3 regions of the Listeria tempestatis genome follow, and region 2 is predicted to be linked to each of the others. Evidence: predicted binding sites of a transcription regulator. Region 2 holds the regulator's gene; each other region holds the start of a gene.
What was found. The regulator LexA, encoded in region 2, represses DNA repair genes until DNA is damaged. The targets are predictions, from matches to a motif close to CGAACATATGTTCG.
Positions count from the first base shown of each region.

Region 1 (8,460 bases), on a different contig from region 2:
GATATGGACAACATTGCCAATACGTTACAACAATCCTTGACGCAGGCCATAACGGCGATAGTGCAAATTATTGGTGTACTCATTATGATGCTAACTATTAGTTGGCAGATGACCTTAATTGTTGTCGCAACTGTACCGCTAAGTATTATTATTGTTGGGATTATCGCAAGTAAGTCGCAGGCATTTTTCGCGGCGCAACAGCGCAATTTAGGGATTTTAAATGATACTGTTGAGGAAACATACGGTGGTCAAACGATTGTAAAAGCATTTGGTCAAGAAAAGAAAACGCTTGTCAAATTTGATGAGGTCAACGAAGATTATTACAAAGCGGCTAAAAAAGCTCAATTTATTTCGGGTATTATGATGCCGATGATGCAATTTGTCGGAAACCTAGGTTATGTAGCCGTCTGCGTTGGCGGTGGGATTTTTGTGACGAATGGTAGCTTGCAAGTCGGTGATATTCAAGCTTTCACGCAATATGTACAACTATTCTCACAACCCATTTCTAGCGTAGCGAACATTGCCAACGTCATTCAATCAACCATTGCTTCTGCGGAACGTGTTTTTGAAATTATGGACGAAGAAGAAGAAAAAGATATGGTTCCAGAAACTATTCCTACAATTAAGGAAGAAAATGGTAAGATTGTTTTCGACCATGTAGAGTTTGGGTATTCACCTGATAAGCCGTTAATGAAAGACTTGAAAATTAATGTAAGTCAGGGACAGATGGTAGCGATTGTGGGTCCAACTGGCGCTGGGAAAACGACGATTATCAACTTACTTATGCGTTTTTATGACGTGGATAATGGTGCAATTCGAATCGATGGCGTGGATACGCGTGATATGACAAAAGATGAAGTTCGCGCGAAATTTGGTATGGTGTTGCAAGACACTTGGCTCTTTAGCGGAACTATTGCTGAAAACATCGCTTACGGGCGAGAAGGCGCTTCGATTGATGAAGTAGTTGGGGCTGCTAAAGCGGCGTATGCAGACGATTTTATTCGCCGCTTACCAGATGGATATGATACGATTTTAAATGAAGAGGGAACCAATATTTCACAAGGACAAAAACAATTACTAACTATTGCCCGTGCGATTCTGTCTGACCCGAGTATTTTAATTTTAGATGAAGCAACGTCTAGTGTCGACACAAGAACCGAGCTAAACATTCAACTTGCAATGGGGAACTTAATGGAAGGTCGAACGAGCTTTGTTATCGCCCATCGTCTATCCACCATTCGCGATGCTGACTTAATTCTTGTAATGAATCATGGTGACGTTATTGAACAAGGTACACACCAAGAACTGCTAAACGAAAATGGCTTTTATGCCGATTTATACAACAGCCAATTTACTGGCTCACAAGCTGTGTAATGCAGAAAACCGAATGATCTTTCATTCGGTTCAGACTGCTGACAAATGGCAATCTTCGTCGTTAAAATCTCCGTTCCGATGCTCTCGTACTCGAGTACGCTCCGCTTCGGTACTCGACTTTGCCTAGAATCTCACCATTTGTCAGCAGTCTGGTTTTGCGTGGGACGTTTTGTTTTGTGTAAACTTTAAGTTTTTCTACAAGCTAAACCGAATGATTTTTCATTCGGTTTTTTTATACTATACAAAGCTAATTTTCTCAGAAGAAATTTTTGAGCAGTCTTCTTGAAAGTGGGAAAGGCTTTTCGTTATGATGAGAGTAGTTATTTCCCGGGAAATAAAAAAGTAGAGGTGGAATAAATATGTTTTTATCAATCACAACAAAAGAGTTAGAAGAAAATTTAGATGCTTATACCGTGCTCGATGTACGCGATGCAGATGATTTTAGTGTAAGACACATTAAAGGTGCAACAAATATCCCGATTTCCGAATTGGAAGGGCATGTGAGTACTCTCTCTAAAGAAAAGCCATACGCTGTCATTTGCTATGCAGGCGGACGTTCTTTACGCGCGACTGAATTTCTAGATAATCAAGGCTTTCAAGTAACCAATGTACTAGGCGGTATGAACGAATGGCATGGTAACTGAAAAGACAGTAGACGAAACCTCGTCTACTGTCTTTTTTTTAAAATTGCTCTGCTAATTCGATTGCTTTGTCGCGACCAGCTTGGATTAAATCTTTTGCTTGATCTGGGCGGGCATTGTGACCTTCCACGACAACCATTTCTGTCTCTGTAATGCCAAAATGGGCTAAAATATTTTTGACATAGTTTAGTGACATTTCATAGCTTTCTAGCGGCCCATCAGAATAAATTCCGCCACGTGCATTAAGTAAAGCTACTTTTTTGCCAGTAACTAAGCCAACTGGACCTTCAGGCGTGTACTTAAATGTTTTTCCAGCTTGGTTCAAATAAAATAGATAAGTTAGGAACTGGGCTGGAATGCTAAAGTTCCATAATGGAAAGGCCATGACAACTTTATCAGCTTTTAAAAACTGCTCCAAATAGCCATTTGCGATGTTAGCAAGATGTTGTTCCTCATCGGAAAGAGGCTCACCAGCAGCTCCTTTATGTAAACCACTCATCATTACACCGTCATAGTAAGGTAAATTTTCTTCAAATAAGTTTAGCTCTGTCACCTGGTCATCTGGATGACTTTTTTTGTAGGTGTCCAAAAATGTTTCATAAAGTGTTACACTTACAGAACGCTCTGCAGGCAACCCGTTTGCTTTAATAAATAATACGTTTGACATAAGTTTGATTCCTCCAAGTTTTTAATACTACGTATACAGTTTAGCGGAAAATATCAATAAATAGCAAGTAGTTAGCTTACAAAAAATTAGTAGTATGTAAGAAGAATTCTAAATCAGAACATGATACACTAAAGAAGGATAGGAGGGATTCATTTGGAAATTCGGAAAATTATGGAAGAGGAAATTCACCAAATTAAAAGCTTGCGTGACTATGCTTTTCGAACTCCAGGTCGCGGCGGCGAAGAAGATTTTTTGTTTTGGATGGATAGAGCAACAAGATTAGGTGCGTTTTCAGACGGCAAGCTAAATGCTCAAGTTATAACGTATCCATTGGAAATTTCATTTTTAGGGCAAAAAATCAAAATGGGCGGCGTGGCCTATGTTGCTATTTTCCCAGAAAATCGGCGTAGTGGGTTCATTCGGGCACTCATGACGGAGTCGCTGCATCAGATGAGAGAATCTGGTCAACTTGTTTCCTATTTGCACCCCTTTGATATTTCTTTTTATGAAAAATTTGGGTATCGACTTGTGGCGAATGAAATTAGCGCAACGCTAGAACTAAAAAATGTGCTACGGCGTTTTAGCGGGCAAGGAAAAATTGTACGTACGAGTTCAAAACAAGCAGATTTCAAAGATGTACAAGCAATTTACGAAAAATATGCTCATATCCATCATGGCATGCTTGTGCGAGATGATGCATGGTGGAGCCGTCTTATGCGGCGCGGCTATACAAATGAAGTGGCGCTATTTCGAAATGAACAAAATGAGCCATTAGGATACGTAATGTACACATTTAAAGAGTCGGAAATGGTGATACATGAACTAATTGCACTCGACTACGAAGCAGAATGCGAATTGTGGGCATTTGTTTCAAGCCACGATTCAATGTTTAAAACAGTTCGGGCGACTCATTTTGGAACGCCAAATGAAATTGCACTTCTTTTGCCGAATGTGACGCAACTTGCCATTCAGACGGAATTCAATTGGATGGCGCGTATTGTGGATGTTGAAATGTTTTTAAACGAGATTTCATTCAAGACGAAAAAAACTGTCTATGTGCAAATTGAAAATGATGTTGCAGACTTTAATAATGGGATTTTTGAAATAGGTGACATAGTAAGGCGTGTAGAAACAGCGCCAAACGATTTACTTTTAAAAACGGATATTGGTTCATTTAGTCAAATGATTTTTGGTTTTATGCGGCCAAATGAATTGGTGTACTATAAGAAAATTGTTGCGGACAAAGAAACTGTGGACATTTTTGAAGCAGCAATTCCAAATGAGAAGCCTCGATTTTATGATGGATTTTAAATCGTGAAGACGGTAACAAATAGAGCTTGGATATAATGAGGCTTTGTTTTATAAAAAAGAAAGTAGACAAGCGAAAATCCAGTAAGTATGCCATTTTCAAAAATGGATTTTACTGGATTTTTGCCTATTTTTTATTTATATTCCAAACTCTATTTATTGCCACGAACATAATCAAACAAAAAGTCCAATTTTTCCGTGTCCGTAATGTGCGCATTGCAAATTTCCTCATCTTGGCAAACATAGTTGCTAAGCGCTTTGTAATTATGATTTTTCGTATCCGTTTTAACATCCACCGTAAAAAGACCAACAGCCCCCATATGGTGACAGAAATGACAAATTCCCTTTTGCGGACTAGGTAAAAAACTTCCAGATAACCCGCGCATTGTTCCATCAATTTCACGAACAATAAATTTTTTCATACTACCTTTATCGTACCAACTTAAATAAGTCAGATGTGAAAAATAATCAGGACTTACTTGAGGCGGGTGGAGTTTCTTTGCCTTTTTAAACATTTTTTTTAACTGTGTATCAGAAGTTTCGTGAAACGGAATGCAATATGGTTCAAGCGAATCTTTAAAATGCGTGTAATCCGACTCATTTTTTATAGAAACAAGCGGTTTTAAAAGCTCTAATTGGTCTGCTGTTAAAGATTCAAAAGCCGTTTCAACTTTGTTCAGTGAGTAGTACGCAAATTCTTGCTTTACTTTAATATCATTTACTCTTTGTTCAGCATCAAGAACATGCTTTGCTTGACGTAAAATCTGATTTAACACGTGATTTTCGATAAATGCTTCCATACAAAATCACCTCCAAAACTTATTTTACAATGAAAGAACACTTAAAATATAGTCTAAGAATAATTCATAGTCAAATAAGACATATGACTAGAATGATTTTGCGCTACGTAAATTATAAGCTGAACTACTTTTTTATTTTCGATAAACAATATTTTTGATTGTACTTTCGGACAAAAAATACCGTTCAGCGAGTTCATGAATGGAAGAACCAATCTCAAAATCCTGTTTTATAAGCGTATTGCGTTCCTTTAGTCGCGATTTAATTCCTGATTCACTACCCCATGCTTTTTTTGAACGTACAGGAATATACAGAAATTCCCCATCTACATATTTTTGAATTTCAAGAATTAATTTTTCAGGTAATATATTTTCAACAGTTTGATACTTCATAAGGCTAGCTCCTTTATTATTTAATTAATAAATAAGTAGCAAAGCCCAGTATTGGCGATTAAGAATAATCCATACAAAGAATCGCCATTTCAGGCTTTGCATGGAACAGCATTATATTAGCAGACATGCTGATCACCTCCTAAATTTTAAAATTTTTTTCTAAAAGTAACTAACAAATGTCGAATTCTTTTTCTGACATTGCTATAATAGAATGTAGAAAAGAGGTGGTTGAAGTGAACTTTGGTGAAAAGTTAATCAATCTACGAAAGAAAAATCAACTAACACAAAAAGAACTTGCTAAAAAAATTGGTGTGACACCTTCGACAATTAGTAAATATGAAAATGCAACACATAAACCACCCATTTTTATTTTAGCCAAATTAGCAGAAACATTAGGTACAACCACAGAATTTTTACTCGATGATGTAGCTGGTTTAAGAGAGAAAAATTCTGTTAATGCATTTCCGCTAATTGGAAATCCAGAACTAGAAAAATGGTATTTAGAACTACCTTACTCATTTTCTGAAAAAGAGTTACAATTACTTAAAGATATTTCAAGTGTTATTGAAAATCAAAAATAATGATATATTGACTGATGACAAATGGTAATCTTCGTCGCTCATGGCGACTAAGATGCCTTTCGCATAACTTTTCACATGGTCTGACAAACCACGCTTCGCCTGTTTTAAGTCATCACATGTTTGAGTACGCTCCGCTTTGGTACTCGGCTTTTCCTAGAATCTCACCATTTAGTAGCAGTCTGATTTTGCGTGGAACGTTTTGTTTCGTGTAAACTTTAAGTTTTTCCTCAAGCTGTAGCGAAGTTTAATAACTTCGCTAATTTTTATTCCACGAACGGATTATGTGGCCCATTTTTTGGTGATGTTTTATATGATGTGAAAGGTTCAGCCACAATTCCAGATGGCGGAAAGAATGAATTATTGTAAGGGAATTGGGTTTCCATCATACGCATTTTTTGTGAAAATTTCATGTGCAACATTGATGTACGTGCTACCTGATTATTAAAAGAGGAAATAGAAACATCAATTTTTATTGTTTCGAAATTAGCAAACTGTACCAATGTCTGGTTATCTTTTGTCCCGTGATATTCTTTAATATGTTGGGGAAAAACCCAAACACAATTTGGATTCACCGGTGAAGCGGTCGGGAAGGTGTAGGTAAAAGAAATTGGATCGATAATGATTGGCGACTTATGTGTGATGCCAATCAAGTGTTTAGTACCCTCTCTTCTACCATCATAATTTGCACCAAAAAATTTACAACTAGTTTTAATTAACTCAAAAGGGGTAAATTTAGAAATAGAGTCAGACCCAATTTCAATTACCCTCGAAAATAGTTGCCCTCCGGCCGAATGTGGCAAAATAATCATCGTGTGCGGATTCACCTCATAGATTTGCTTCTCTACTTTCTTGTTTTCCATTTTCATACATCCCTTTCTCTTGATAGCCTTTTTTAATTATGTAAAGAAGTAGCTTACTTCAAAACATCGAAGTTTAGGAGTTACTATTTTCGTAATTATAGCACAGAAAAAAACAGGAGTCAGTATATTTTGGAAAAGTCGGATTTTTAAGCGGTAGCGTAATTTTTGAAGCCAAATTATGAATTTTCAGAGCTATTCTCACCATATCATAGTGAAAGGAGTGATTAGTCGTGGAAATGCGAGATTTTTCAAACTCATTAATGAACCAAGTTGGTATTTTAAAAGGAGAAAAAGAATTAACAAATGTTTTTATCGAGTGCTACATGACGATGCTCCTAGATCAGAGGAAAGTGGAACAGTTAAAAAAAGAAGTCGATGTCGCTCTTGATAAGAAGGATGAAAAAAAATTCATTGAGCTTACAAATAAAATAAATGAGATTCAAAAGGAAATGCTAGCATTTCAGTGAATTTTATGAAAAACTAAGGTAAAGAAGTATTGACCTTAGTTTTTTTATGTAGAGCTTAAAATTTTATAAATAGGCTCTAAAATAATGCTAGACGAAAATAGTAATTTTGGTTAAAATAAAACAAAACATATGTTCGGTGGTGAGGGTATGAGCTTACAGTTTATAACTGGAAGGGCTGGGAGTGGCAAAACAACTTTTTTGATTGAGCAAATAAAAAAAAGAGCTTTAGAAAATCCACATGAGAATCAAATTCTTATTGTGCCAGATCAAATGACGTATCAAATGGAACGATTTCTTTTTAAACAAACAGGTTTTAAAGGTATGATGAACATCCAGGTCTACAGTTTCAGTCGTGTAGCTTGGCGAGTATTACAAGAAACTGGCGGGCTTTCTCGGGTGTTTCTAACCAATTCTGGTATGGAAATGCTTGTACGACAAGTTGTTCAAGAAGAGGCTGGAGAGTTAAGGCTATTTGGGAGAGCATCAAACAAAAGAGGATTTTACAAAGAACTAACAACTTTATTCCAAGAAATAAAGCAGTACGAAGTAGAATTGGCCGAGCTAAAACAACAGTCTGAAGAAGCAAATGATTTTGCAATGCGTGAAAAATTGGCTGACATTTCATTAATCTATGAACGTTATCAAGAGAAATTATTCGGAAAATTTCTTGAAAATGAAGATTATTTACGGTTGTTAATTGAGAAAATGGACAAAAGCATATATATTCAAAATGCTTCTATTTATTTTGATGGCTTCGACACATATTCAAAGCAAGAAGTTTCAGTAGTTTCAAAATTTATGGAAGTTGCTAAGCAAGTGCAAATTACTTTGACGACCAGCAAAGAAGCTGTAGCTGGGCAATTAAATGATTTTGATATGTTTGAACTAACTAGGGAGTCTTTACTACAAATCAGAGAAGCGGCAAATCATTTAGGTGTACATGAAAAATCACTTTTATTTTTAAATGATAATAAGCGATTGAAACATCCGGATCTTGCTCACCTTGAAGCAATTTGGGGGCAAAATAAATCTGCAAAATTTGAAGGGGAAATAGCGGGAATTCGCCTTCATCAAGCAAATAATCGACATTCTGAAATTGAGGGGATTGCTCGCGAAGTGAAACGCTTGGTTCGTGAGGAAAACTATCATTTTTCAGATTGTGCCATCTTGGTTCGTAATATGGCTGAATATGAAGAAACTATATCTTCTGTATTCGGCGCACATAAGTTGCCTTACTTTTGGGATAAAAAACGCTCGATGGCGAAACATCCTTTGATTGAATTTATTCGTTCTAGTTTAGATGCACTCAAGCTAAATTGGCAGTATGAAACACTTTTTCAGGCGGTTCGAACTGAATTTTTCTTTCCAATTG
Region 1 is NZ_CAUYTK010000007.1:58,466-66,925, reverse strand. It holds gene R8923_RS09745 (ABC transporter ATP-binding protein) at 1-1,374, shown strand, start outside; gene R8923_RS09740 (rhodanese-like domain-containing protein) at 1,734-2,018, shown strand; gene R8923_RS09735 (FMN-dependent NADH-azoreductase) at 2,056-2,682, opposite strand; gene R8923_RS09730 (GNAT family N-acetyltransferase) at 2,836-3,993, shown strand; gene R8923_RS09725 (FusB/FusC family EF-G-binding protein) at 4,143-4,790, opposite strand; gene R8923_RS09720 (CD3324 family protein) at 4,923-5,180, opposite strand; gene R8923_RS09715 (helix-turn-helix domain-containing protein) at 5,414-5,761, shown strand; gene R8923_RS09710 (competence protein ComK) at 6,025-6,621, opposite strand; gene R8923_RS09705 (IDEAL domain-containing protein) at 6,852-7,088, shown strand; gene addB (helicase-exonuclease AddAB subunit AddB) at 7,236-8,460, shown strand, end outside.
Region 1: addB (helicase-exonuclease AddAB subunit AddB) is a predicted target of LexA. The motif match lies at 7,211-7,224, and genes of this name have one in related genera.

Region 2 (8,460 bases):
GAAGAATGTTCCACCGTAAACTTTGAGTCCTTCGTGAAGAGCCATACCATTTAAAGCCGCTCCCATCGCAAATTCGCGAACACCAAACCAAATATTACGTTCTTTAGGAGTTTCTTTTGTAAATTCACCGTCTGTTTTGATTGTCGTGTTATTTGAACCAGCTAAATCAGCTGAACCACCAAATAATTGTGGTAATGTTTCGGCAAGCACATTAATTGCCTCACCACTAGTTGCTCGGCTAGCAAGCGCTTTATCACCAACCTCATATTTTGGTAAATTATTCGCATAACCTTCAGGCAGTTTTCCATCTAGGCTATATTCCAATTGTTTTGCAAGCTCTGGATATTTTTCTTTATAAGAAACAAACATATCCGACCATGCTTTTTCAGCTTTTGCACCGCGGCTAGCAATTGTATTACCAAAACGTTCATAAACTTCATTTGGCACATAAAAATCTTCTTCATATTCCCAGCCATATACCGCTTTTGCTGCTTTTACGCCATCAGCGCCTAAGGGGGCACCATGAACTTTACTTGTACCCGCATTAGGAGCACCAAAACCAATTACAGTTTTCACTTCAATCATAGTTGGTTGCGACGTATTTTGTTTCGCTTTTTCAATAGCTGCTAAAATTTCAGCAGTATCATTGCCATCTTTAACAAGTAAATGTTCCCAGCCGTAACTTTCAAAACGTGTTTTCACACTTTCAGAAAAAGACTTATCTAAATCACCGTCCAAGGAAATATCATTAGAATCATAAAGTACAATCAAACGACCTAATTGTTGATGGCCTGCTAAACTTGCTGCCTCAGCTGAAACACCTTCCATTAAATCACCGTCGCCACATAGTGAATATGTATAATGATCGACAACTTTAAATTCATCTCGGTTATACATGGCTTCTAAGTGACGTTCAGCCATCGCCATTCCAACAGCCATCGCAATACCTTGACCGAGCGGTCCTGTAGTTGCATCCACACCGTCAGTATGATGGTATTCAGGGTGTCCAGGTGTTTTGCTGTCCCATTGGCGGAAGTTTTTCAAATCATCTAGACTTAGCTTATAGCCACTCAAATGAAGCAAGCTGTATAAAAGCATCGAACCATGTCCAGCAGATAAGACGAAACGGTCACGGTTAAACCAGCGTGAATTAGCTGGATTAGCATTTAAAACTTTAGACCACAATGTATATGCCATCGGTGCTGCACCCATAGGTAAACCTGGATGACCTGAATTTGCTTTTTGAATGGCATCCATTGAAAGGGTACGAATTGTATTAATCGCTAATTGATCAGTTTTATCGAACAAATGAAACATCCTCTCTTAGTTTAAAATTTTAACTACCTCCATTTTATTCCTAAAACATAAATTACACAACCAAAAAAGCATAAATGATCAAATTATTTGTTCGTTTGTTCATTTATGCTCATTTCGGCATTTTATTTTCTTTTTTTGCGCATTTGCTTCACTTTGGACGGTGTAATATCATTTCCATTCGGATCTAATATCGTCGTATTTTCTATAGTGCCTTTCATATGTGTTCGAAATGATTTCAAATATTCTTTGCGCAATTGTTCCTGCTCTATTTTTTCATCAGTCGTTAAGCCAACTGATTTTTTCTTACGAGAAAGTTCATTAATTCGATTAATTTTCATTTTTTCCAACATAAATTTCATCCTATTCATCAATGTGTTTCTTTTATTATAGCATAAAATGTAAAACAGTTCGTTGCGACTGATTGCAACCAAATAAATTTTTGGCACACACAAAGAATGAAAAACAGACGAAATTACTTACTCATTGGCCAATTGAATTGTAGAGTCTTGCTTGAATTCATTTTTCTTCACCGGAATAACAATTTCATCCCCTGCTTTTAATGAATTGTTAGTTAAATGATTTTCTTTTTCCACCCACTTAATAAAAGTCATTTTATCCATGTTTGCTTTTTTCGCATGCTCATCCGCAAGAACCCATAATGAATCTCCAGATGCTACATCAATTGTTGAATATTTATTTTCATTCGTTGCACTTGCATAAAATAATAATGTTAACCCCATAAGTACAGAAGCTACAACAAAAATAATCGCAATATAGTATTTATCCCAAAATAATTTCAAAGTCATCTGAATCCCCTCCAACGGAATATATGTTCGCTTTTTTATCATTATAGAACGCCCGTTCGTTTTTGTCAATAAAAAAATCGAACCTTTGTTTGCATATCTAAAAAACATTTGCTATACTGGTGGTATCAACTAATTAATATAACGGGGTGAAAACCATGAAATTATCGAAACGTCAACAAGATATATATGAATTTATAAAATCTGAAGTTAAAGACAAAGGGTATCCGCCGTCTGTTCGAGAAATTGGTGAGGCTGTTGGTTTAGCTTCAAGCTCAACTGTCCATGGCCATCTTGCTCGTTTAGAAACAAAAGGACTTATTCGACGCGATCCTACAAAACCTCGTGCGATTGAAATTTTATCAATGGAAGATGATGTTCCTACTCCTGCTGTTGTAAATATTCCATTAATTGGAAAAGTTACTGCTGGTATGCCAATTACAGCAATTGAAAATATTGATGAATACTTCCCACTACCTGAAAGCATGGCGGCTGGTGAAAAAGATATTTTCATGTTAGAAATTGATGGTGAAAGTATGATTAATGCTGGTATTTTAGACGGAGATAAAGTGATAGTCCGCAAGCAAAGCAATGCGACTAATGGTGAAATTGTTGTGGCGATGACTGACGAAGACGAAGCAACTTGTAAACGTTTCTTTAAAGAAGCGAATCATTTTCGTTTGCAACCCGAAAATGACACGATGGAGCCAATTATTTTGAATCAAGTCTCGATTTTAGGAAAAGTAATCGGTTTATTCCGTGATATTCGTTAAAAGACACATAGATGAAACCCTCGGCCAAGATAGGCGGGGGTTTTAATTTGTAAGTAGAAAAAAATACACTACCAATCTTCTAATGCAGAAAGATTGGTAGTGTGATAGAAACTAACCTTATTCACTTAGTTTTCTAATTCAAACGTATTATGCAAAACTTGGGCAGCTTCGACCATTTTGCGTTCTGGTACAACAGTAGAGACTTTAATTTCCGATGTGCTAATCATTTTAATGGCTATATCATTTTCCGTGAGCGCTTCAAACATTCTGGCAGCTACACCAGGATTTGATACCATGCCAGAACCAACAATGGAAACTTTAGCTAATTGTTGTTCAGATTCAAGCTTTTCATATTGGATTTCCGCTTTTTTATTTTCAAGAACTGCGAGTGTATTTAAAAGCGATGCCGATTTAATTGTGAAGGAAAGATTGCCGTGTCCCAGTCCAGTAATACCTTGAATAATAATATCCACATCAATATTATTTTTTGCCAGTTCAGAAAACACCTTGGAAACACGCATATTTTCTTTTTCGCTCCAATGAATGGTCACACGTGTTATTTGGTCTTCAAACGCGATGCCGCGAACTACTTTTGCACTTTCCACATAAATCTCCTCCTCAATCATCGTTCCATTTTCCACCCCGTGGCTTAGCCGCACCTCAAGCGGAATTTTAAAATTTTTTGCGTATTCTACAGAACGCGGATGTAACACACCAGCCCCTAAATTCGCAAGCTCCAACATTTCATCGTATGTTAATTGTGTTAGTTTTTTTGCTTTTTTAATAAATCTCGGATCTGTTGTATATACGCCGTCCACATCTGTACATATCGCACATTTTTCGGCTCTAAACTCGGCCGCAAGCGCAACTGCCGTTGTATCGGAGCCACCGCGACCAAGTGTTGTAATTTCACCGCTTTGTGTCACACCTTGGAAACCCGCAACAATGACAATTTTTCCTGCCTGAAGTGCACTGCTAATTTTTTCCCTTTCGATATCTAAAATTCGGGCATTGCTGTGTACTTCTTCCGTTTCAATTCCCGCTTGCCAACCAGTAAAGGAAACTGCCTGCTGCCCGGTTTCTTGAAGCGCGATGGAGAGAAGGGCAATTGTTACTTGTTCACCGGTTGAAAGTAGTACATCCATTTCGCGTTTACTAGGCGTTTTGGAAATTTCTTCTGCCATTTGTACAAGTTTATCCGTAGATTTCCCCATTGCAGATACAACGACAATCACTTGATGCCCTTTTTCATATTCACGAATTGCCTGTGCGGCTGTTTTTTTTATTTTATCAACAGAACTTACCGAAGTTCCGCCAAATTTTAAAACGACTAGACCCATTTAATTCCCCTCTATTCTTTTTTTTCAGCTAACTTTTCATTAACATCGCGAACTTTTTGATAGACGGCTTCCGCCACTTGTTTTGGAATTCCACTTTCCATAAGTTCTTCAACCGATGCGGCTTTAATTTTTTTCATCGAGCCAAAATGACTGAGTATTTTCTTTTTACGACCAGGACCGACCCCTTTAATACCGTCTAAAATAGACTGGAAACCAGATTTACTGCGTAGTTGTCTGTGAAAAGTGATAGCAAAACGGTGGACTTCATCTTGAATGCGTTGCAACAAGTAAAATTCTTGGCTATTTCTTCCAAGAGGAACGATTTCGAGCGGATCTCCAAATAAGAGCTGGCTCGTTCTGTGTTTATCATCTTTAGCAAGTCCAGCAACGGGAATATCGAGCCCTAGTTCATTGATTAATACATCTTTGGCACTATCGATTTGCCCTTTTCCACCATCAATTAAAATTAAATCTGGTAGTGGTAAGCCCTCTTTTAACACGCGCCAGTATCGTCTTCGTACAACTTCACGCATCGTTGCATAATCATCAGGTCCTTCGACCGTTTTAATTTTATATTTGCGATAATCATTTTTGCTTGGTTTCCCATCTAAAAATGTTACCATCGCAGAAACTGGATCAGTCCCGTAAATATTGGAATTGTCGAAAGCTTCAATACGAGAAGGCGTGGGGATACCCATTTGTTCCCCTAATTTTTCAACAGCGCCGACTGTTCGTTCTTCATTTCGTTCGAGCATCATAAATTTCTCATTTAGTGCAATTTTGGCATTTTTATATGCTAATTTTACAAGATCTTTTTTGTTTCCTCGTTTTGGTACGATGATTTTCGTATCGGGTAAAAGTGCTTGTACTGCCTCATGATTAATATCATCAGGTAAATAGATTTCTTTTGGTGGAATATGGTTCGCTTTTTGATAAAACTGACCAATAAATGTCAAAAAATCATCTTCTGCTTCTGTATAAAATGGAAATTGCGATACATCACGTTCGATCAATTTTCCTTGGCGAATGAAGAAAACTTGAACACACATCCAGCCCTTGTCAATGGCGTAACCAAATACGTCACGATCTACAAAATCATTCATCGTCATTTTTTGTTTTTCCATCGTCGTTTCAATCGCTGTAATTTGATCACGAAACTCGGCTGCTTTCTCAAATTGCATGTCAGTCGCTGCCTCTTCCATTTTCAAAGCCAATTCTTTTTTGACCTCTTTATAGCCACCATTTAAGAAGCTGACAATTTCGTCAGACATTTTTTTATAGGTAGCTTGGTCAACTTCAAAAACGCACGGCGCCAAACACTGGCCTAAATGGTAGTATAAACAAACTTTATTCGGCAAGGTTGTGCATTTGCGAAGCGGATATAGCCTATCTAATATTTTTTTTACTTCATTTGCGGCGTATACATTCGGATATGGACCAAAATACTTCCCTTTGTCTTTTTTGACTTGTCTTGTGATAATAAGACGCGGGTGCCTTTCATTCGTAATTTTAATAAAAGGATAGGTTTTATCATCTTTTAAGCGGATATTAAAGCGTGGATCATGCTTTTTGATCAAGTTAATCTCAAGGAGAAGTGCCTCTACATCCGAGCTTGTTACAATATATTCAAAATCCTCTATCTCTTGGACTAAACGCTGCGTTTTGATGTCGTTTGCGCCAGTGAAGTAGGAACGCACACGATTTTTAAGTACCTTGGCTTTGCCCACATAAATGATAGTTCCTTGTTTATCTTTCATTAAGTAGCAACCTGGCTGATCAGGCAGAAGTGCTAATTTATTTTGCAGGTGTGCAGATACCATTTGATCAACTCCTTATCATACAAAAGACACCGCAAAATTTGCGATGCCTTCATTTTACCATAATTTGGTAGCTTTATACATATTTATTAATGACTTCATCAAGCTCTTCTTTTGGACGGAAACCAATAATTGTATCTACTACTTTGCCGTCTTTTTTAATAAGAAGAGTTGGGATGCTCATAACACCAAATTTACTTGGCGTTTCTTGATTTTCATCTACATCCATTTTGACGATTTTCAAACTTTCGCCTCGTTCATTTGCAATTTCTTCTAAAACTGGCGCAACCATGCGGCAAGGACCACACCAAGTTGCCCAGAAATCTGTAAGCACTAGACCTTCATTTGTTTCTTGTTCAAAATTTGCATCGGTAATTTCAAGTATATTAGCCATGCCTGTTTCAACTCCTAACACAATTTGTATACTTAGTATAGCATCAGCTAGATATATAGAGCTATTTTTTTGCTCACTACTTCAATTCTGCAATCGTAATGCCATTACCGCCCTCAGCCGCATCACCAAAACGAATGCTTTTCACCATACGATGGTTTCTCAAAAAATCGGTGACGCCCGTTCTAAGCGCTCCCGTTCCTTTCCCGTGAATAATTGCAACACGCGGATAACCAGCAAGCAACGCCTCATCAATATATTTATCCACCTCAAAAAGTGCATCCTCATAACGCATACCACGAAGATCAAGTTCGGCACGAACCGGTTCTGTATTTCGAACATTTGTCACTACGCGCTGTTTTTTCGGCTTTTCAGGCTGAATAAATTCCAAATCGGTTTCTTTTATTTTCATTTTAATAATCCCAATTTGCACGTTCCATTCCTTTTCGCTTAGTTTGTCTAAAAGCACACCTTTTTGGCCTAAAGAGAGCACCCGGACAGCGTCTCCCTCCTGATAGTTATGTGCCACTTTTTTGACAGGATGAACAACATTTTTTTGAATAGTTTTCGGTTTTGCGCCAGCAAGACGTGTTTTTGCATCAATCAACTCATGTTCCTTAACGCCTGCTGCCCCCCGAAGTTGTAGTTCCCGAAGCTCCCGAATGATAGATTCTGCTTCCAATTCAGCCGCTTCTACAACTTCGTTTGCCTTTTCATTTGCGCGCTCAAGTAACTTCTCTTTTTGCGCATAATACGTCTTAATTTCTTTTTGTAAGTCTTTCAAAAGTTTTTCGGCATCACGAGCAATTTCGACCGCTTCATCATACTCTTTTTCAGCTAAATTGCGTTTTTCTTCCAGACTTGAAATCATTTCATTTAAATCGGCACTTTCCGTATCAACAAGCGCCCTAGCACCATCAATGACACCCGCATCAAGCCCCAAACGGCGAGAAATTTCAAACGCATTGCTTCGTCCAGGGATACCAATAAGCAATTTATATGTCGGGCTTAGCGTTTCCACATTAAATTCAACCGATGCATTTGTTGCAAAAGATCGATTGTATCCATATGCTTTTAATTCTGGATAATGGGTTGTCGCAACGACACTTGCACCACGCTTTGCAACCTCATCTAAAATGGCAATCGCAAGTGCGGCCCCTTCTTGCGGGTCCGTTCCCGCACCAAGCTCATCAAACAGAACCAGTGAACGATGATTCATTTTCTTTAAAATCGAAACAATATTGGTCATATGCGAAGAAAATGTACTCAAACTTTGCTCAATCGACTGTTCATCCCCAATATCTGCAAACACATCATCATAAATGGCAACCATCGACTCTTCCTGTGCCGGAATTTGTAGCCCAGCTTGCGTCATAATCGTAAGAAGACCTAGCGTTTTTAGCGTAATCGTCTTCCCACCAGTATTGGGTCCCGTAATTACAATGGCAGAATAGCCATCACCTAATAAAATATCATTTGAAACCACATGATCTGGGTCTAAAAGTGGGTGTCTAGCCGCATACAATTGGGTTAAGCCTTCTTCATTCAAGTGAGGTGTAATCGCTTTTAGTGACTTCCCAAATCTTGCTTTAGCCAAAATAAAGTCAAATCTCCCTAAAATGTAAGAATTATGATGGATTTCCTGAATATACTCAGCCAGTTTCGCTGATATTTCGGCTAGAATGCGCTCAATTTCTTGATTTTCCTTTGCTTGGAGTGCACGGCGTTCGTTATTTAAATCAACAACACTTTGCGGCTCAACGAATAGTGTTTGACCTGAAGCCGATTGGTCGTGAATGACACCACCGTAGTGACTACGATATTCTTGCTTTACGGGAATGACATAACGGTCATTTCGAATCGTAATAATCGCGTCACTTAGCATTGTAGCTGCATTTCTGTCGCGCAGTAAGCTTTCCAATTTTTCACGTACGCGACCTTCCGTACGCAAAAGCGAAGATCGAACAGAACGAAGCGTTTCACTTGCCGTATCCAAAATATAACCAGCTTCATCAACTG
Region 2 is NZ_CAUYTK010000001.1:484,266-492,725, forward strand. It holds gene tkt (transketolase) at 1-1,308, opposite strand, end outside; gene R8923_RS02525 (DUF896 domain-containing protein) at 1,440-1,667, opposite strand; gene yneA (cell division suppressor protein YneA) at 1,794-2,123, opposite strand; gene lexA (transcriptional repressor LexA) at 2,279-2,893, shown strand; gene R8923_RS02540 (aspartate kinase) at 3,019-4,233, opposite strand; gene uvrC (excinuclease ABC subunit UvrC) at 4,245-6,053, opposite strand; gene trxA (thioredoxin) at 6,127-6,444, opposite strand; gene R8923_RS02555 (endonuclease MutS2) at 6,521-8,460, opposite strand, start outside.

Region 3 (8,460 bases), 280 kb from region 2:
AAAATCACGGACGCGTTTTAATAAACGATTAGCAATTCGCGGTGTTCCGCGCGATCGTCTAGCAAGTTCAAGTGCACCATCTGCACTAATTTCCGTCGTTAAAATTTTAGCCGTCCGTAAAATGATGTCCATTAACTGTTCTTCTGTATAAAATTCCAAATGATCAATGACACCAAAGCGGTCACGCAGTGGCGCTGATAATTGTCCCGCGCGTGTCGTCGCCCCAATTAGTGTAAATGGCGGTAAATCAAGGCGCACCGATCTTGCAGACGGCCCGTTTCCAATAACAATATCTAAGCAATAATCCTCCATCGCAGGATAAAGCACTTCCTCAATGGACTTTGATAGTCGGTGAATTTCATCAATGAAAAGCACATCACCTGGTTCAAGTGATGTTAAAATTGTAGCTAAGTCGCCTGGACGCTCAATTGCTGGCCCACTTGTCGTTTTTATGTTTGTTCCAAGCTCGTTCGCAATGACCATCGCAAGAGTCGTTTTCCCTAAACCAGGAGGGCCGTATAAAAGCACATGATCCAGTGCTTCTTCTCTTCTCCTTGCTGCCTCAATAAAAACGCCAAGATTATGTTTTACTTTGTCTTGACCAATGTATTCCGCAAGCAATTGTGGCCGCAAGCTTGTTTCAAACGAGATTTCCTGGGAACTCACATTTTCGGAAGAAACAATACGCTCATCCATGCCACATCCCTCCTTAATTTGTCATTAATTTTAAAGCTAACTTAATATAGCCATCACTTGTAAGTAACTCATCTTCAAGTTTTGGAACAATTTTCTTCAGTTCGCGCTCGCTATAACCGAGTGCCTGCAAGGCAAGAACCGCTTCCTCAAGTTGTGGCGAAAGCCCATCTGTAATCTCTTTTTTGGCTACAAAATGAGGAATCTCACTTGTCACGACGTCGCCTAGCTTTCCTTTTAAGTCAAGGATAATCTGACGCGCTGTTTTTTTCCCAACACTAGGGAATTTCGTTAAATAAACATCGTCTTCGATTTCAATTGCATTAATTAATTGTGTTGCGTCCCCTGCAGCTGTTATCGCGAGCGCGCTTTTAGGACCAATGCCAGAAACACCTAACAATTTTTTAAACAAAAAGCGCTCTTCCGTCGTTTGAAATCCGTAAAGCGTGATATTATCCTCACGAACATGTTGATGCAAATAGACTTTTGTTTCTTTTCCTTCTTGTGCTGCAAAAGCAAATGGATTCCCAGCAACAATTTGGTAGCCAACTCCGTAAACTTCCACAACTACATATTCTGGTGTAATGGCCGCAATCTGGCCTTTCATATATTCATACACGTCAATTCGCCCTTTCTGTCATACCATACCATTCATGATAGCATATTACGAACATTTGTGCTAACAATCGTATTATAGTTCTGCAATGCAGTCTTTAATAACCTGTGCTGAATGTTTAAACGCTTGCTCTTCTTCGCTATTTAGCTTTAATTCAATAATTTCTTTAACGCCTTCCTGATTCAAAACAGCTGGGACTCCAATCGCTAAATCGCGTTCCCCGTACTCGCCTTCAAGTACACACGACACCGTAAGTGCACGTTGACTACCACTAAAAATGTGCCGGCAAATTTCAACGATTGTACCACCAATTCCGTATTCCGTACAACCTTTTTGGTGATAAATTTCAAAACCTGTGTCTCGTGCAATCTCCCCGATTGCTTTCAAATTAAGAGAATCGCCTAGCTTCTCCGCACTATATTCATTCACTGGTTTTCCGTAAATAGAAGAGTGCGACCAAACTGGAAACTGCGAATCGCCGTGCTCGCCTAAAATGAAGGCGTCAATACTTTGTGCCGCAATATCAAGACGCTCCGCAAGCAATCGACGAAGTCGAGTTGTATCCAGCCATACACCCGTACCTAGAACACGATTTTTAGGCAAGCCCGACAACTTCCAAACTTGATAGGTAATAATATCACAAGGGTTTGTAGCCACCAGAAAAATGCCATTAAATCCGCCTTTCATCATTTCTGGAATGATGCCCGCCACAATTTTCGATGTACTTTTTTGTTCATCAAGCCGTGTTTGTCCTTCTTTTAAAGCCCCTGCAGTCACTGTAATGACGGCAATATCCACATCTTTACAATCTCTAGCTTCACGCACAGAAATATCCATTTTTCCCGGAATAAATGCTGCTGCATCAGCCAAGTCTTTCCGATTTCCTTCCACACGATCTTCATTTATGTCAACTAAAATAAGTTCTTCGATAAAACGCTGATTTACAAAAGCGTGAGCCGCCGCAGTTCCTACATTCCCCGCTCCAATAATCATAACTTTCCGTGGTTTCATTCATTTACTCCCCTTCATTATTTACTACGCTCTCTATTCTACAAAAAAAGTAGAACCTTCCGCAACTCATTTTAAAAAGAAACGCAATAATTTTTCCCGATATTTTGAATTTGGATAACGAAACTTCATATCAAAAGCATTCGTTTGTCTAAGCACACTCTTTTCATGTGAAAACGTTCGGAAACTTGCCTCCCCGTGGTAATGTCCAAAGCCACTATCACCCACACCACCAAATGGCAAATACGGCGTTGCAACATGCATGAGCGTGTCATTAATACACACACCACCAGAAGACGTTTTAAAAATAAACTTCCGCTCGATTTCGCGACTTGTCGTAAAAAGATAAAGTGCAAGCGGTTTAGGACGTTCACGAATAAACCGAACCGCATCTTCCGCCTCTTTAAACCTAATAATTGGCAAAATCGGACCAAAAATTTCCTCCTGCATCACAGAACTATCCAAATCTGGTTCTTCCAAAAGATAAGGTGCTATTTTCAAATTCGCTTCATCAACCAAAGCGTCTTTCGCATAGCCCAAAAGCCGATTAAAATGTGCGTCATTCACAATTCTTCCATACGCTTTACTCGCCAGAGGATTCCCACCATAAAGCTCCGTTATTGCCTCAAGAAGTGCATTTTTAAATTCATCATAAATATCTTCCTGAACTAAAACATAATCTGGTGAAATGCAAGTTTGCCCTGCATTTGTCCATTTTCCAAAAGCAATGCGCTTTGCTGCTAGCGAAATATTTGCGTCTTTCATGACAACAACTGGACTTTTCCCACCAAGTTCAAGTGTAACTGGCGTTAAATGATTAGCCGCTTTTTGCATCACAATTTTCCCAACACGTGTTGAACCCGTGAAGAAAATGTAATCCATTTTTTGCTCTAATAATTCCGTCGTCTCAGCCACACCGCCACTTACAACCGCAATAATCTCTTCACGAAAACGTGATAAAACGTGCGTCAGCACTTGTGCTGTATGTGGTGCGAGTTCCGATGGTTTTACAATCACTGTATTTCCAGCCGCGATTGCCCCAATTAGTGGTGCGAGCGCTAATTGATATGGGTAATTCCACGGAGCAATAACAAGAACAGTACCATACGGCTCGCGGTGAATAAATCCTTTGGAACCAATATGCGTCAAGCTCGTCTTCACTTTCTCCACACGCATCCATTTTTTTAAATGTTTTAATGCAAAAGCAATCTCTTCATAAATCATCCCAATCTCTGTCATATAGGCTTCAGAACTACTTTTTCCCAAATCTTTTTCGAGTGCAGCCAAAAACAGTTTTTCGTTTTCTTTAAGTAGCATCGCTAAATTCTCAAGCGTCGTTTTCCGGTGTAGAAAGCGCTTCGTGTGGCCTTCATCAAAATAGGCATTTTGCCGCTTCATAATTTCACTTATTTGCATGATTTTCCCCTCCTAAAAAGACGCCTATGTTGCCAGCGCCTTTCTAAATTTAGTCGTTAAACGCGTTTGTATAAACGTCTTGTACATCGTCATCATCTTCTAATATGCTCAGCAACTTATCAAATTCGGCACGTTTATTTTCTGAAACTTCTTGGTAAATTGTAGGCAGCATCGTCAGTTCCGCTGCCTCAAATGTGAAGCCGTTCTGTTCCAACTGCTCTTTCACAGTCGTAAAATCTGCTGGCGTCGTAAAGACTTCAAACGCTTCAGCACTTGTTATAATATCCTCAGCACCCGCTTCAATGGCAAGTAACATAAACTCATCTTCACTAATGCCAAGATTTTCCCTTAGCACAACTAAGTAACCTTTCCGATTAAACATATAAGCCACGCTACCCGTTTCGCCTAAACTTCCGCCGTTTTTATTAAAAGCAACACGCACATTCGTTCCCGTACGATTCTTATTGTCCGTAAGCGCATGCACTAAAACAGCCACACCAGAAGGCCCGTACCCTTCGTAAGAAATCTCGTCATAGTTTTCCCCCGCCTGATTTCCTGCCGCCTTTTGAATCGCGCGCATAATATTATCATTTGGCATATTCGCTGCTTTTGCCTTATCCACAACAAGTCTGAGTGCAGGATTTAGCGCGGGATCAGCTCCACTTTTCGCCGTCATATAAATTTCCTTTGCAAGCTTCTGAAAAATCTTCGCCCGTTTTGAATCCTGTGCATTTTTTCTTCCTTGAATATTTTTCCATTTTGAATGCCCCGCCATAATCCGCTCAACTCCTTTATTAAAATTCTAACGTATTCAAATTGGCGGCGCAAGTTTAGGACATAAAAAGAACACCCAGCTTCCGCCGGGTGCTCTTGTTTATTTCGCGTATTCAACTGCTCTTGTTTCCCGGATTACCGTTACTTTAATGTGTCCCGGATAATCAAGTTCTTCTTCAATTCGTTTGCGAATATCTCTCGCTAGGCGATACGATGCTAAATCATCAATTTCGTCTGGCTCAACCATAATCCGGACTTCACGTCCTGCTTGAATGGCATAAGATTTTTCAACACCCTCGTAAGATTCTGAAATTTCTTCCAGTTTTTCTAAACGACGGATGTAATTTTCAAGTGTTTCACTACGCGCGCCAGGTCTAGCAGCAGAAAGCGCATCCGCAGCAGCAACTAAAACAGCAATAACAGAAGTCGGTTCAGTATCCCCATGATGGGAAGCAATACTATTAATGACAACATCATTTTCTTTGTATTTCGTTGCTAATTCGACACCGATTTCAACGTGACTCCCTTCAATTTCATGGTCAATTGCTTTCCCAATATCATGAAGTAATCCCGCGCGTTTCGCAAGTGTCACATCTTCACCAAGCTCTCCAGCCAAAATTCCAGCTAGTTTAGCGACTTCCAGTGAATGATTTAAAACATTTTGTCCGTAACTTGTACGGTAACGCAAACGGCCTAAAATTTTAATCAAGTCTGGGTGGATAGAATGAATTCCAATTTCAAAAGTAGCTTGCTCTCCCACTTCACGAATGTGTTCATCCACTTCTTTACGTGCTTTGTCGACCATTTCTTCAATCCGTGCTGGGTGAATTCGTCCATCTTGAACTAATTTTTCAAGTGCAATTCGCGCAATTTCACGACGAATTGGATCAAAACCTGATAAAATAACAGCTTCTGGCGTATCATCAATAATTAAATCAATACCAGTTAATGTTTCAAGTGTACGGATATTCCGTCCCTCACGACCAATAATTCGACCTTTCATTTCATCGTTTGGAAGTGTGACAACGGATACAGTCGTTTCAGCAACATGATCGGCTGCACATCGTTGAATGGCAAGTGATAAAATGTTTTTCGCTTTTTTGTCCGCTTCTTCCTTCGCCTTGTTTTCTGATTCCTTTACCATGATAGCCGTATCATGAGAAAGCTCCTCTTCTACTTGGTTAAGGATGACTTTTTTCGCTTCATCTTTTGTGAGTGCGGAAATGCGTTCGAGCTCATCTTGCTCTTTTTGAATCATCTCATCAATTTTGCTTTCCTTCTCTTCAATATGTTGTTGTCGTTTACTGATATTCTCCTCTTTTTTCTCGAGTGTACCTTCTCTTTTACTCAAAGAAGTATCTTTACGGTCGAGGTTTTCCTCCCTTTGCAATAAGCGATTTTCTTGTTTTTGTAACTCTCCTCTTCGCCCACGAAGTTCATTTTCGATTTCAGTACGTACTCTATGGCTCTCTTCTTTTGCTTCTAGCAACGCTTCTTTTTTCGTTGTTTCCGCCTCTTTTTTAGCATCTTCAACGATTAATTCAGCCGTTCCACGAGCAGCAACCAGTTTCTTTTCAGAACTAGCTTTATAAATAAGTGAGCCAACAACCAAACCGACGATTAAGAAAAGCAAACCGGAGATGATTGCGACTACTACGCTCATCCTTACACCTCCTTCGCTATTCAGTTTTCGTTATAATTATGTCGGTGGCCAAAAATGATTGGCACAAAGTGTATTTTCTATCATTAGCTGGATAAATTCCAGCTTTACTAAAAAGCAGTTTTCTTTTCCATCATCACTCTTTAGCAAATGTAAAATATACAATCTAATTTTATATTTGAATATACGTATTGTCAAGGAAAGGGCAGAATAATACAAGAAAAAATGCCTTTTCTCTCGTTTTAAACAAAAAGCCTAGTTTATATCCCACTATAAACTAGACTTTCATATGCATTTTATTCGTCTTCTAAAAGACTGAATTCCTCATCAACATCTGATGTGTTACCCTGTTCTGAATCTGCATCAATACCATATTCCGCACGAACCCGATTTGAAATTTCATCGCGAATTTCTGGATGCTCTTTTAAGAATTGTTTCGCATTTTCACGACCTTGACCAATACGTTCCTCATTGTATGAATACCATGAACCGCTCTTATTGATAACATCTACTTCAGAAGCCATATCAACAAGTTCGCCTTCACGAGAAATTCCTTCTCCGTACATGATATCTACTTCTGCCACTCGGAATGGTGGTGCAACTTTATTTTTAACGACTTTAATTTTCGTTTTATTCCCGATAACATCGGTTCCTTGCTTCAACTGTTCAGCACGGCGAACTTCTAAACGAATAGTCGAATAGAATTTTAAAGCACGTCCACCAGGTGTTGTTTCAGGATTTCCAAACATAACACCAACTTTTTCGCGAATTTGGTTAATAAAAATTGCAATCGTTTTAGATTTGTTAATGACACCAGATAATTTACGCAAAGCTTGCGACATTAAACGAGCTTGAAGACCCACGTGGGCGTCTCCCATTTCTCCTTCAATTTCTGCACGCGGAACTAATGCGGCAACTGAGTCAATTACTAACATATCGACTGCTCCACTTCTTACAAGTGCTTCTGCAATTTCAAGCGCTTGCTCACCTGTATCTGGTTGTGAAAGTAGTAATTCATCGATATTAACGCCTAAATTTTTAGCATAGGTTGGATCCAAAGCATGTTCAGCATCAATAAAAGCAGCCGTTCCACCTTGCTTTTGCACTTCAGCAATGGCATGGAGGGCAACAGTCGTTTTACCAGAACTTTCTGGTCCGTAAGTTTCAATGATTCTTCCTCTAGGATAACCACCCACGCCTAAAGCAATATCAAGAGCTAGTGAGCCACTTGAAACAGTGGAAATATTTTGGTCACTATGCTCACCTAATTTCATAATTGAACCTTTACCAAATTGTTTTTCAATGGATTTTAAAGCTTGGTCTAAAGCAGCTTGACGATCGTTCACGTTATTGCCTCCTCTATTTATCTCTCTTTGTTATATTTTACAAGTCGAAATCCTCTTAATTTAAATTCCTAAAGTAACTATACCTTATTTCAAATTAAGAATCAAGCAAAAAGCGAACATTTATTCGCATTTTTTATAAACCGTATTTTACCTTCCTCACAGAAGTATTATAACGTGCCTAAACCTGTTCGTCCAACTCTTTTTTCAGCGTTATTTCTTGCTTTTCACAATACTTTATCGCTTTTTTTCTTAAATTAAAAACCCATTTTTTCTGTTAAAAAGTGATTAATAATTTGAAATCCTTGTTTTACCGCACGATTTCGATTATGATTCCGATCTCGTCCAAAAACAAACGAATAAGTCTCTGTTTCAAAACCTGCAACACTTAGCCCAATAAAAACTGTTCCAGGTATATGACCATCTAGTTCGCCTGGTCCTGCCACACCGGTAAAACTAATGCCCATTTCTGTGTGACACAGCTTGCGAACATTTTCAGCCATCGCTTTTGCACATTCTGAACTTACTACTCCGTGTTCAGCAATAATTTTTTTAGAAACACCAAGAACATCCTGTTTCATTTCAGTACTGTACGTAACCACTCCGCCTTTAAAAATATCAGATATGCCTGTTGTAGCTCCCAATTCAGCTTGAAAAAGCCCAGCCGTCAAACTTTCTGCTGCAGAAATCGTGATTTTTTCTTTTAACAACTTCATGATGACCACATCAGCAAGTGAAACTTCACCATAACCGTACAAAAATTCCCCATCTCGCCTTAAAATTTCCTGTTCGGTTTCAACTAATAATTTATCCGCTTCTTCTTTTGTTGCAGCAGAAGCTGTAATTCGAATTTCAACTTCATTGTCCGAAGCATATGTGGCGATTGTAGGGTTCGTTTGCTCCTCAATTAAATCATGTAAATCATTAGCTAGTTTGGACTCTCCGATACC
Region 3 is NZ_CAUYTK010000001.1:200,969-209,428, reverse strand. It holds gene ruvB (Holliday junction branch migration DNA helicase RuvB) at 1-696, opposite strand, end outside; gene ruvA (Holliday junction branch migration protein RuvA) at 710-1,312, opposite strand; gene R8923_RS01215 (L-lactate dehydrogenase) at 1,385-2,320, opposite strand; gene R8923_RS01210 (aldehyde dehydrogenase) at 2,387-3,733, opposite strand; gene R8923_RS01205 (YebC/PmpR family DNA-binding transcriptional regulator) at 3,783-4,508, opposite strand; gene rny (ribonuclease Y) at 4,608-6,170, opposite strand; gene recA (recombinase RecA) at 6,464-7,513, opposite strand; gene R8923_RS01190 (competence/damage-inducible protein A) at 7,768-8,460, opposite strand, start outside.
Region 3: recA (recombinase RecA) is a predicted target of LexA. The motif match lies at 7,627-7,640, and genes of this name have one in related genera.